2 regions of the Nocardiopsis sp. LDBS1602 genome follow, and region 1 is predicted to be linked to the other one. Evidence: riboswitches for the same ligand, from Rfam matches in the RefSeq annotation. Region 1 holds a riboswitch; the other holds the start of a gene.
What was found. A riboswitch is a leader RNA that binds a small molecule or an ion and turns the genes downstream of it on or off. The one in region 1 is predicted to bind S-adenosylmethionine.

Region 1 (5,829 bases):
GGGCGGTGGAGGTGAGGGCGAGGTAGCCGCCGCCGCGCATGAGGGAGCGCAGGTCGCCCAGGCCGTCGGGGGCGGCGCCGGAGGGGAAGGGACGGGTCATCAGAACGGCGACGGGCTCGCCGAAGTCGACGAGCCCGCTGTCACGGAGCCTGCGAAGGAGCGACCTGGTCCCGGAACCGTCACCGGACAGGGCGGTCGCGGTCCCGGAGGAGGCCAGGACGCCCGCGGTGCCCTCGGGGGCGACATGGACGACCCGGGCCTCGGGGGCGGCCTCGCGTATTCGCTCGGTCGTGCCGGGGACCGGACAGCCCCAGTCCACGAACTGGCGTACGCCCGCGTCGGCGCACAGGTAGTCGACGACCCGACCGAGGAAGGCCTGGTGGAGACGGATCTCCTCGGCCCGTGCCGGGTCCGCCGCCGGGCGATCACGGGTGTCGAGTTCGACCACGCGGGGGCGCTGCCCTGGAACCCGGAGGGGTCGACGTTCTCGGAACACGGCCGTGAGACGACCTGCCTCGGGTCCTCGGACGTCCGTCACGATCACGCTCCCCAACCGGTTCGCCTGTGGCGGGCAGGGCGCCGGAGCCGAGGGGACCGGTCGGGTCCCCGACGGTGCGCGCCTTGCCGTCAGGGCCAGATAGTACCGTCTGCGAAAGTGATACCCGACACACCCCCGGGTGAAATGTGTCCTTCTGCTCTCTTCACACGAACCTCGGTCCCGCGTTCGTGCGGGACCGAGGTCCCGAGGGCCGCGTCGGAGCGTCCCGGACCGGACGGAGCGGGTCTCGGAGGGGGTTCAGAGCGTGGCGCGCGGGTCCGGGGCGGGGACGAGGCGACCGTCGAGGTCGACGTACTCCCAGCGCGGACCGCGGGCGACGAGATCGGCCACCGCGCCGACCAGACGGTCGACGTGCTCCTCGGTGGTCCCCACGCCGAGGCTGGCGCGGACCGCCTGGTCGTGCCCCTCGGGGAGCAGGTGGTCGGTGAGCGGGTGGGCGCAGAACAGGCCGTCGCGCACCCCGATGCCGTACTCCGCCGACAGGGCGGCGGCCAGCAGGCCCGCGGGCAGCCCGTCGACCACGAAGGAGACGATGCCGACCCGTTCGTGCTCGGCGTCCCACAGGGTCAGCTCGTGCACCCCGTCGATCTCGGCGAACCCCGAACGCAGCCGCTCCAGCAGGACCGACTCACGGATGTGCTGCTCGGCCAGGGCCTCGGGGGTGAAGGCGTCACAGGCCGCGGCCAGCGCCACGGCGCCCAGCACGTTGGGGCTGCCCGCCTCGTGCCGGGCCGGCAGGTCGTTCCAGAGGACGTCGTGCTCGCTCACCCGCCGGGTGGCGCCGCCGCCGGACAGGTAGGGGGTGGCCTCGCTCAGCCAGTCGGAACGTCCGGCCAGCACCCCGGATCCGAAGGGGGCGTAGAGCTTGTGCCCGGACAGCGCCACGTAGTCGGCGCCGGTCTCGGCGAGGCTGAACGGCAGGTGGGGCACGTACTGGGCGGCGTCGACCACCACTCGGGCGTCCTCGGCGTGGGCGGCCGCCACCAGCTCGGCGATCGGCCAGATCTCGCCGGTGACGTTGGAGGCCGCCGTCACGCACAGCAGTCGGGGTCCCTCCGGCGCCGCGCGCAGGGCCTCGCGCGCGGCCTCGACGGCGGCCTCGGGGCTCTCGGGCAGCGGCAGCCGCACCACCCGGCCGGAGCGGGCCGCGGGGTGCTCCCAGGGGAGCAGGCTCGCGTGGTGCTCGGACTCGAAGACCACCACGGTGCAGCCCTCGGGGACGGAGCGGGCCAGCAGGTTGAGGGCGTCGGTGGTGCCGCGGACGAAGACCACGGCGTCGGTGTCCGGGCGTGCCCCCAGGAAGCGGGCGACGCTGCGCCGGGAGCGTTCGTAGGCCTCGGTGCTGACCTGGGAGTGGTGACCCGCGCCCCGGTGCACACTGGCGTAGAACGGCAGGGCCGCGGAGAGGGCGTCGGCGACGGCGGTCAGACAGGGGGCGCTGGCCGCGTAGTCGAAGTTGGCGTAGTCGACGCGCTCGCCGGTGATCAGGGGGACACCACCGTCCGCGGTGACGATCGAACGGTCGGCGGAGGCCGGGCGGGAGGCCGGGTGGGGCACTCCGTCGGTACGGCCGGCACGGGCGGGGTCGAACGGGATGACAGTGGTCATGAGGGCACCTCTTCTGTGGGTCGGGGGACCCACAGGGCATGGCTCCGCATGGCTCAGCCTCAGGGGTCCGCGCTTGTCTGACACGGTCGTGTCGGGACCTGGTCCTCACCCGGGGCACCCCACCGCGGAAGGAGGGTTGCCGGCCAGCAAGCCGGGGCTTGACGCTGGCACTCGTGACCTGTGCGGAAATGTAACACAACGTTCGGTGAGGGCGCACCCGCGCTCTCCTGTGGTCTGGAACACCTCCCTGCTTGACATCGGGAGGAGCCACTGGGCCATACTGTTCCCGAACTGCCCTCACGTCGCGGGTGTCCGGTTTCCCCCGGCCGCCCTTCAGGCGCGAGACTCCAGTCCATCGGAGTTTTCGCATGCCCGCAGACGAGAGGTGTGTCCGTTGCACGGCGACGACCGTATTCAGCAGCTCTTCCGCAACCCCAGGGTTGTGCTCATCTCCGGCTACGCCCGTCTTCCCGACTCGGTGGCGAGCCATTCCCAGTACCAGCGGCTCGGTGTCGTGCTCGCGGTGGACTCCGCGGACGGCCGCATCGTCGCCGCGGACACCACCCTGCTCACCGACCTGGCCAAGGACTTCTTCCGTGCCCTGGTGGAGGGCGCCTCGGTGACCGAGGACATCGCGGAGATCGTCCATCGGGTCCAGACACGGTACGCGGGCCAGTCGGGCGCCGCGCTCACGACGGCCCTGCGTCGCTGCCTGGAGACCTACTACCAGTTGCGGGACGGCGACCAGCTTCCCGTTGCCCCCGACGGCGAGGAGTGACCCTTGACCACCAGTCCCGAACCCTCCACGACCGACGCGCCCCTGCCCCTGGCGGGGGTCCGGATCGCCGATCTGTCCCGGGTCCTGGCCGGCCCCTACGCGACCATGTTGTTGGCGGACATGGGCGCCGAGGTCGTCAAGATCGAACAGCCCGGGCGAGGAGACGACACCCGTTCCTGGGGGCCGCCCTACGCCGCGCCCACCGAGGAGCACGAGGCCGCGCACTCCCCCGGCGAGGCCGCCTACTTCCTGTCCGTCAACCGGAACAAGCGCAGCCTGGCCGTGGACCTGAAGGACCCCGAGGGTCTGGCCGCGGTGCAGGAGCTGTGCGCCTCCTCCGACGTGGTCATCCAGAACTTCCGTCCGGGGGTGATCGACCGTCTGGGCCTGGGCTACGAGCGGATCAGCGAACGCAACCCCGCGGTCGTGTACTGCTCGGTGAGCGGTTTCGGCCCCGAGCACGAACCGACCGGTCGACCGGGTTTCGACATCGTCGTGCAGGCCGAGAGCGGTCTGATGGCGACCACCGGCCCGGCCGAGGGCCCCGCGAGCAAGGTGGGGGTGGCCCTGACCGACGTGCTCACCGGCCTCAACGCCGCCGTGGGCATCCTGGGGGCGCTCATGCGGGCCCGGGAGACCGGCAGGGGCGAGGAGATCAGCGTCTCGCTGATCAACTCCACCCTCTCCGCCCTGGTCAACCTCGCCCAGCAGTCCCTGGTCACCGATCGGGAGCCCGCGAGGGTGGGCAACGCGCACACCACCATCGTGCCCTACCAGGTGTTCCCGACCGCCGACGCGGAGATCGTGGTGGCCGCCGGGAACGACGCCCTCTACCGGCGCCTGTGCGCGGCGATCGACCGCCCCGACCTGGCCGAGGATCCCCGTTACGGCACCAACCCGGACCGGGTCGCCCACCGTGACGCCCTGATCGACGAACTGTCCAAGGTTCTGCGATCGCGCCCGGCCGACCATTGGATGACGGCCCTGGTCGATGCCGGGGTCCCCGTCGGCCGCGTACGCGGGGTCCTGGACGCCCTGCGCACCGCCGACACCTCGGGCGACGACGTGCTGCGCACCGTCGACCACCCCACCGCCGGCCCGCTCGAACAGGTGCGCGCCGGGTTCCGCATGGCCGGGACCCCCGTACCGATGGCCGCTCCCCCGCTGCTCGGTCAGCACTCCGAGGAGATCCTCGCCGAGCTGGGGCTGACACCGGAGCGCATCGCCGCGCTCGTCGAACGCGGCGCCGTCCAGCGCACCGACGTCCGTCCCGACACCACCGAATGACCCCCGTACCGACCCCGCACAGCACAGAGTCACGAGAGGACATCCGCCCATGAGCGACCCCCGACACAAGGCCGCCGCCCCGGACCCGTACGACTTCCTGGCGGTCGACTCCGAACTGTCCGACACCGAACGCGACGTGCGCGACGCCGTCCGCGGATTCGCCTCCCGCGAGCTCCTGCCGCACGTCGCCGACTGGTTCGAGGCCGGGACCCTGCCCGACCCGCGTGGTCTGGCCAAGGCCTTCGGCGACCTCGGTGTCCTCGGCATGCACCTGGAGGGCTACGGCTGCGGCGGTTCCAGCGCCGTCGCCTACGGTCTGGCCTGCCGGGAGCTGGAGGCGGTCGACTCCGGTCTGCGCAGCTTCGTGTCCGTGCAGGGTTCCCTGGCCATGGCCGCGATCCACAAGTTCGGCTCCGAGGAGCAGAAGAACGAGTGGCTGCCGCGCATGGCCGCCGGCGACGCGATCGGCTGTTTCGGTCTGACCGAGCCCGACTCGGGCTCCGACCCGGGCTCGATGCGCACCCGTGCCCGTAAGGACGGCTCCGACTGGGTCCTCGACGGCACCAAGATGTGGATCACCAACGGTTCGGTCGCCGACGTCGCCGTGGTGTGGGCCGCCACCGACGAGGGCATCCGCGGGTTCGTCGTGCCCACCGACACCCCCGGGTTCACCGCCAACGTCGTGCACAAGAAGCTGTCCCTGCGCGCCTCCATCACCTCCGAACTGGTCCTGGAGGGCGTGCGTCTGCCCGAGGACGCGGTGCTGCCCACCTCCAAGGGGCTGGGTTCCCCGCTGTCCTGCCTGAACGAGGCCCGGTACGGGATCGTGTGGGGCGTGGCCGGCGCCGCCCGCGCCTGCTACGAGGCGGCCCGCGAGTACTCGCTCACCCGTGAGCAGTTCGGAAGCCCCATCGGCGGTTTCCAGCTCACCCAGCGCAAGCTGGCCGACATGGTCGTGGACGTCAACCACGCCGGCATGACGGCGCTGCGCATCGGCCGACTCAAGGACCGGGGCGAATGCCACCACAACCACGTCAGCTTCGGTAAGTTCGCCAACGTGGCGGCGGCCCAGCGGGTGGCGTCCGTCTCGCGCGGGCTGCACGGGGCCAACGGCATCACCCTGGAGTACCCGGTGATGCGCCACATGGTGAACCTGGAGACCGTCGCCACCTACGAGGGGACCGAGGACATCCACGCGCTGAGCATCGGCCAGGCCGTCACCGGGATCTCCGCCTTCCGCTGAGGACGCGTCCGTTCCTGTGCCGGATCTCGCCGATTCCCGGGTGTCATCGGAGGCCGTCACCCACCACAATGGGGAACAGCCGAGTGAGGGAGTAGCCCAGATGGTGAACGAACCGACCAAGCGGTTCGAGGCGACGAGGCTGCGCCGTGTCGCCGACGCGGTCGTCAGCGGCTTCGTCAAGTACGGGGTCTGCCCGCCGGAGATGCACCTGCTCACCACCCGGGGGCGCAGGTCCGGGTTCTTGCGGACCACTCCGGTCAGTGTGCTGGACGGCGAGAACGGCCGGTACCTGGTCTCCCCGTACGGCGAGGTGAACTGGGTGCGCAACCTGCGCAAGGACGGTTTCGCGACCCT
Region 2 (5,829 bases), on a different contig from region 1:
ACCCCGGCCGCACCCTCCGGCACCCCCCCGATTCGCCCGGGTCTCGATCCGGGTGGAGCTCCACCCGGATCGAGGCCCGCCCGCCCCAGGTCTCAGCCGTGGAGACGACGCGTCGAACGGGCTCCGAAGGCCAACGCCGCCACGGTCAGCCCGACCGCCATGACCCAGCCGAGCAGTACCGTTCCGTCCCACGTTCCGCCGCCGAACGACACCCGTGCCGCGTCCACCACGTGCGCCACCGGGTTGAGCCGCGACAGCGTGTACAGCCAGCCCGGCGCCGACTCCATCGGCAGCAGCACCCCGGAGAGCAACAGGAGCGGCATCATCACGGTCTGGACGATGGGCGCGAACACGTAGGTCCGTCCGACGGCCATCGCGACCACGTAGGACAGCGTGGCGAGCCCGGTCGCCAGCACCCCCAGCAGCGCGAACCCCGCCAGGGCCCCCGGCAAGGTGGTCCGGAAACCGAACGGCAGCACCAGGAACAGGATCAGCAGCATCTGCGTCGACACGATCACGAGGTCGCGCAGGACCCGACCGAGCAGCAGGGCCACCCGACCGGCCGGGGTGACCAGCATCCGTTCGTGCGCGCCCGAGGCCATCTCGGGCAGGAGCCCGAACCCGGCGAAACCGGAGGTGAACAGGGTCAGCATCACGAAGAGGCCGGGCACGAACCACTGCCACGGGTTCTCCCCCTCCGCACCCGACAGCCCGGTGAGCAGCGGCGCGAACAGCACCAGGTACAGCAGCGGCTGGAGCATACCGAAGGCGATGACGAACGGCCGGTGCCACACCGGGCGCATCTGTCGGGCGAACACGGTGCCTGTGTCGCGGAGCAGTCCCGCGAGCCCTCCGTGTCGGGCGGAGCGGACGGTCTCGGGGGTCATGGCGGTGGTCATCGGCCCTCCTCACGCAGGCTGCGGCCGGTCAGGGTCAGGAACACGTCGTCCAGGGTGGGACGCTGCACCTGGACGGTGCTCAGATCGAGGTCGGCGGCGTCGAGAGCGCGCAGCAGGTCCGGCAGGACGGCGTCGCCGCGCTCCGTCCGGAAGCGCACCTCGTGGTCGGCCCCGGTTCCCCGATGGACCTCGACCCCGCCGTCCGACGCGATCCCGTCGGCCACCCGAGCGGCACTCCGGGACTGCTCCTCGTCGCCGAAGACGAGGGTCACCAGGTCGCCGGAGACGCGGCCCTTGAGCTCCTCGGGCGAACCGTCGGCGATCACCCGCCCGTGATCGATGACCAGGACCCGCTCGGCCGCGGAGTCGGCCTCGTCCAGGTAGTGGGTGGTGAGCACGACGGTCGTCCCGAACTCCTCCCGCAGCCGCGTGACGTGCTCCCACAGGTCGGCCCGGCTGTGCGGGTCCAGTCCCGCGGAGGGCTCGTCAAGGAAGAGCAGACCGGGGCGGTGCACCAGGCCCATGGCGACGTCGAGCCTGCGCCGCTGGCCCCCGGAAAGGGTGTCGACCTCGCGCCGGCCGACGGCAGCGAGGTCGAACGTCTCCAGCAGGTCGCCGGCCCGACGCCGGGCGGTGCGGCGGTCGAGCCCGTAGAGAAGGCCCTGGGAGTACAGCTCGTCGTGGACACGCTGGTCGTCCGCGGCGCCATGCCCCTGTCCGACGAACCCGATCCGGCGACGGACCTCGGAGGGCTCGGCGCGTACGTCACGTCCGGCGACGGTGGCCGTGCCGAAGGTGGGTTCGAGGAGGGTGGTGAGCATGCGCAGGGTGGTGGACTTACCCGCCCCGTTGGGGCCGAGGAGCGCGACGGTCTCTCCTGCGGCCACGTCGATATCGACACCGCGGACGGCTTCGACGGTCTCCTTGCCGACCCGGAAGCGCCGGGTCAGTTCACGTGTGCGGATCATGGATCCCTCCGTATTAAAACTTGAATACGAGGATCAGACTGCACCACGAGGCGTGGTTATTCAAGTTTTAATAGCAACGGTGGGACCGAAAAGCGCGAACTCGAAGGATCCGGACCCCGGGAGGGACGAGGGCCCGGGCCCGTGAGAGTCACGAGCACGCCGGCCGGGAGAACGGGGCGTCGGAACACCGAGAAGGCGGGGACCCGGGAAGGTCTCGGGCCCGGTCAGGCCGGCGGAAGGCCGAAGGCGCTCGGGCTGTCGTCGGCCATGACGTACTCCCCCGCCTCCAGCGAGGAGATCAACCGCCGGGTCCAGGCGGCACCCGAGTCGAGCGAGTACTCCCAGAGCCGGTAGAGCTCGCGCACGTGGGCGGGCTTCCCCCACTTCGTCTCGGAAGGATCCATCGACTCGCGCACCCCCGCGACGTTCCCCTCCAGCCACTCCAACCGTTCCCGGAGCAGGCCGATCACGTCGGCGCGCGGCAGGCTGGTCATCAGGGTGATCCCGGCGCACAGCATCGCGTGATCGTCGGTGCTGCTCAGCGCCCTGCGAAGGAGCCGGTCGTACTCCGCCTCCCCCTCCTCGGTGATCTCATAGGAGGTGCGATCCGTGACCTCCCCCTCCGCCACGAACTCACGGAGTCTTCCCTGTTCGGAGAGCTTGCGCAGCGCGTGGTAGAGCGAACCCCACTTGACGTTGGCCCACTCCTCGGCGCCCCAGTCCATCAGTTCGCGACCCACCCGGTAGCCGTGCGCCTGCCCGTGGATCCGCACCACACCGAGCACCAACAACCGCGTCGCCGACATCGCCACCCTCGTCCCTGAAGAATCCCGCACCCAGGTTACGAGGGCGCGCGCACGCGCGGGGCGGGCCGCCTCGCGGCCGGCGGTCGTGTTCATGGACCCGAGGGCGCGCGCACGCGAGGGGCGGACGTCTCGGCGAGACGTCCGCCCCTCATGCTCGCGCGAGGTCGTGGAACCCCGGGCTCAGCAGCCTCCGGCCACGGCCGGGATGATCGACACCTGCTGACCGTCCTTGACCTCGGTCTGCAGGCCCTTCTCGAAACGGACGTCCTCGTCGCCGACGTAGACGTTGACGAAGCGGCGCACCTTGCCGTTGTCGTCGAGGATGCGGGCGCGGATGCCCGGGTGGTTGGCCTCCAGGTCGTCGAGGATCTCGGCGAGGGTGGAGCCCTCGGCGCTGACCTCGGAGGCGTCACCGGTGTAGGTGCGCAGGATGGTGGGGACGCGAACGCTGGCGCTCATGTGGTGGTTCTCCTGGTCTGTGAGTGCGGTGGCGAAAGGCGGGCGGGGAGGTGACCGTCAGGCCAGCCCGGCCTCGGTGAACGCCTTCAGCGAGGGCTTGATGGTGGCGGTGACGCCCGCGTCGACCGCGTTGAGGGTCTTGAGCCCGTCGCCGGTGTTGACGATGACGGTCTCCGCCTCGGTGTCGAGCTTCCCCTCACGGACCAGCTTGCGCAGGACGCCGGTGGTCACGCCGCCCGCGGTCTCGGCGAAGATGCCCTCGGTACGGGCGAGGAGCTTGATGGCGTCGACGATCTCGTCGTCGCCCACGTGCTCGATGGAGCCGCCGGTGCGCTGGGCGATGTCGAGGACGTAGGGCCCGTCCGCCGGGTTGCCGATGGCCAGCGACTTGGCGATCGTGTCCGGCTTGACCGGCTGGATGACGTCGTGGCCGCTCTCCCAGGCCTTGGCCACCGGGGAGCAGCCGGTGGCCTGGGCGCCGAAGACCTTGTAGGGGCGGTCCTCGACCAGGCCGACCTTGATCAGCTCTTGGAAGCCCTTGTCGATCTTGGTGAGCTGGGAGCCGGACGCGATCGGGATGACGATCTGGTCGGGCAGCCGCCAGCCGAGCTGTTCGGCGATCTCGTAGGCCAGCGTCTTGGAGCCCTCCGCGTAGTAGGGCCGCAGGTTGACGTTGGTGAAGCCCCAGCTCTCGCCGGCCGGGTCGCCGATGAGCTCGGAGCAGAAGCGGTTGACGTCGTCGTAGTTGCCGTCGATCGCGACGACCTTGCCGCCGTAGACCGCGGCCATGACGACCTTGCCCTCCTCGAGCCCCGCGGGGATGAACACGCAGGACTCGAAGCCGGCCCGGGCGGCGGCGGCGCCGACCGCTCCGGCGAGGTTGCCGGTGGAGGAGCAGGACAGGGTGGTGAACCCGAAGGTGCGGGCGGCCTCGACGGCGATCGCGACCACGCGGTCCTTGAAGGAGTGCGTGGGGTTGCCGGAGTCGTCCTTGACGTGCAGGGAGGAGAGGCCGAGTTCGGCGGCCAGACGGTCGGCGCGGACCAGGGGGGTCAGACCGGGGTTCATGTTCGGGAGCTCGGCCACGTTGTCGGGGACCGGCAGGAGGGAGCGGTAGCGCCAGATGTTCTTGGGGCCGCTCTCGATCTCCTCACGGGAGACGTTCCCGAAGTCGTAGGCGACCTCGAGGGGGCCGAAACAGAAGCTACAGGCGAAGATCGGCGAGAGCTCGTAGCGTTCGCCGCACTCCCGACAGGAGAGGGCGGTCCCCGGACCGAAGGCGCGGACGGCGGTGGGTTCAGTGGCGGCAATCGCCATGGCGAGGCGTCTCCCCTCATCTTTCCTGGTGGCCACCTTGACCCCAGGCCGGAGTTGGCACCTGCCTCGACCGGGACACGAACGCGTGTCCACATGACGAGATGGTTGCCGGGGCTTCGCAGGGCCGGTCCCTCCACCCCTCTGGATGAGCAATATGAAATTGTGGCTCTCTCCTCGGAGAACGCACCGCCACTGTAACGGACGTATCGCCCGGTTTTCCATCGAGGGTGACCCGTATTACACTCGCGTCTCATATTTCGATACAACTTGAGACGGCCTTGTCGGAGCGGGTTCCCGGCGTTCCCCGTGGTGCGACCGCGTCCCGAGGGACCTTGGCCGTGTTTGGATCCGGGGCCCGCAGGCGAGACCTACGGATGCGCCCCTCGTCCGGGCGCCCTTCCACGTGGACCCACCGTCCCACCATCCGCACGCGCTCCTGAGAGGACCAAGACGTGGACAAGGCACAGATCCTCATCGCCTCGAACCGAGGGCCGGTCTCCTTCTCCACCACGGCCGACGGCTCCCTGGAACACCGACGGGGAGGCGGCGGCCTGGTCTCGGGGATGATCTCGGTGGCCACCGGGATCGATTCCCTCTGGGTCTGCGCCGCCCTCTCGGACTCCGACCGGCGCGCCGCCGGTGAGGCCCCGGGGGCGCGGCTGGACCGTACTCACGACCTGGGCGGGATGAGCGTCCACATGTTGGACATCCCGGCGGACGTGCTCACCGGCGCCTACACCGACGTGTCCAACTCGACCCTGTGGTTCGTGCAGCACATGATGTACGACACCCCCAACAAGCCGTCCTTCGGTTCACGTTTCCGAGAACAGTGGGGGCACTACCGCGCCTACAACGAGGCCTTCGCCGACGCGCTGGTGGCCGGGGCCGCCGTCAACGCCCGCGTGGCCGTCCAGGACCTCCACCTGGCCCTGGTCCCCCACATCCTGCGCAACCGCCGCCCCGACCTGCGCATCGCGCACTTCTCGCACACCCCCTGGGCCCCGCCGGAGTACTTCCGGATGCTGCCCTCACAGGTGGCGCGGGAACTACTGGAGGGCATGCTCGGCGCCGACCACCTCGGCTTCCTCAGCCCCCGCTGGGCCGACGCCTTCCTGCGCTGCTGCGCCGAGATCCTGCGCGCCGACGTCGATCTCGAACGACGCACCGTGGAGCACGGCGGCCGGGTGATCGAGGTGGGCGTGCACGCCCTGGGCGCCGACGAGGACCTGCTGCGCGAGAGCGCGGCCGAGCCGGCCGTCGCCGAACGCCGGCGCACCCTGCTCGACCTGGTCGGGGACACCCGGCTCATCGTGCGTGTGGACCGGACCGAGCTGTCCAAGAACATCGTGCGCGGGCTGGAGGCCTACCGGGAGCTGCTGA

Region 2: linked by a shared signal. The riboswitch ahead of thrC (threonine synthase) and the one ahead of U9J66_RS06920 (aminotransferase class V-fold PLP-dependent enzyme) in region 1 are both predicted to bind S-adenosylmethionine.

What each region holds. Positions count from the first base shown of each region.
Region 1 covers NZ_JAYLVW010000001.1:1,514,253-1,520,081, forward strand. The annotation lists gene U9J66_RS06915 (SAM-dependent methyltransferase) at 1-544, opposite strand, end outside; gene U9J66_RS06920 (aminotransferase class V-fold PLP-dependent enzyme) at 797-2,167, opposite strand; SAM riboswitch class IV at 2,232-2,346, opposite strand; gene U9J66_RS06925 (DUF3870 domain-containing protein) at 2,562-2,945, shown strand; gene U9J66_RS06930 (CaiB/BaiF CoA transferase family protein) at 2,949-4,232, shown strand; gene U9J66_RS06935 (acyl-CoA dehydrogenase family protein) at 4,282-5,475, shown strand; gene U9J66_RS06940 (nitroreductase/quinone reductase family protein) at 5,576-5,829, shown strand, end outside.
Region 2 covers NZ_JAYLVW010000002.1:264,456-270,284, reverse strand. The annotation lists gene U9J66_RS09310 (ABC transporter permease) at 93-899, opposite strand; gene U9J66_RS09305 (ATP-binding cassette domain-containing protein) at 896-1,867, opposite strand; gene U9J66_RS09300 (PadR family transcriptional regulator) at 2,092-2,673, opposite strand; gene U9J66_RS09295 (ubiquitin-like small modifier protein 1) at 2,854-3,132, opposite strand; gene thrC (threonine synthase) at 3,190-4,449, opposite strand; SAM riboswitch class I at 4,463-4,601, opposite strand; gene U9J66_RS09285 (alpha,alpha-trehalose-phosphate synthase (UDP-forming)) at 4,902-5,829, shown strand, end outside.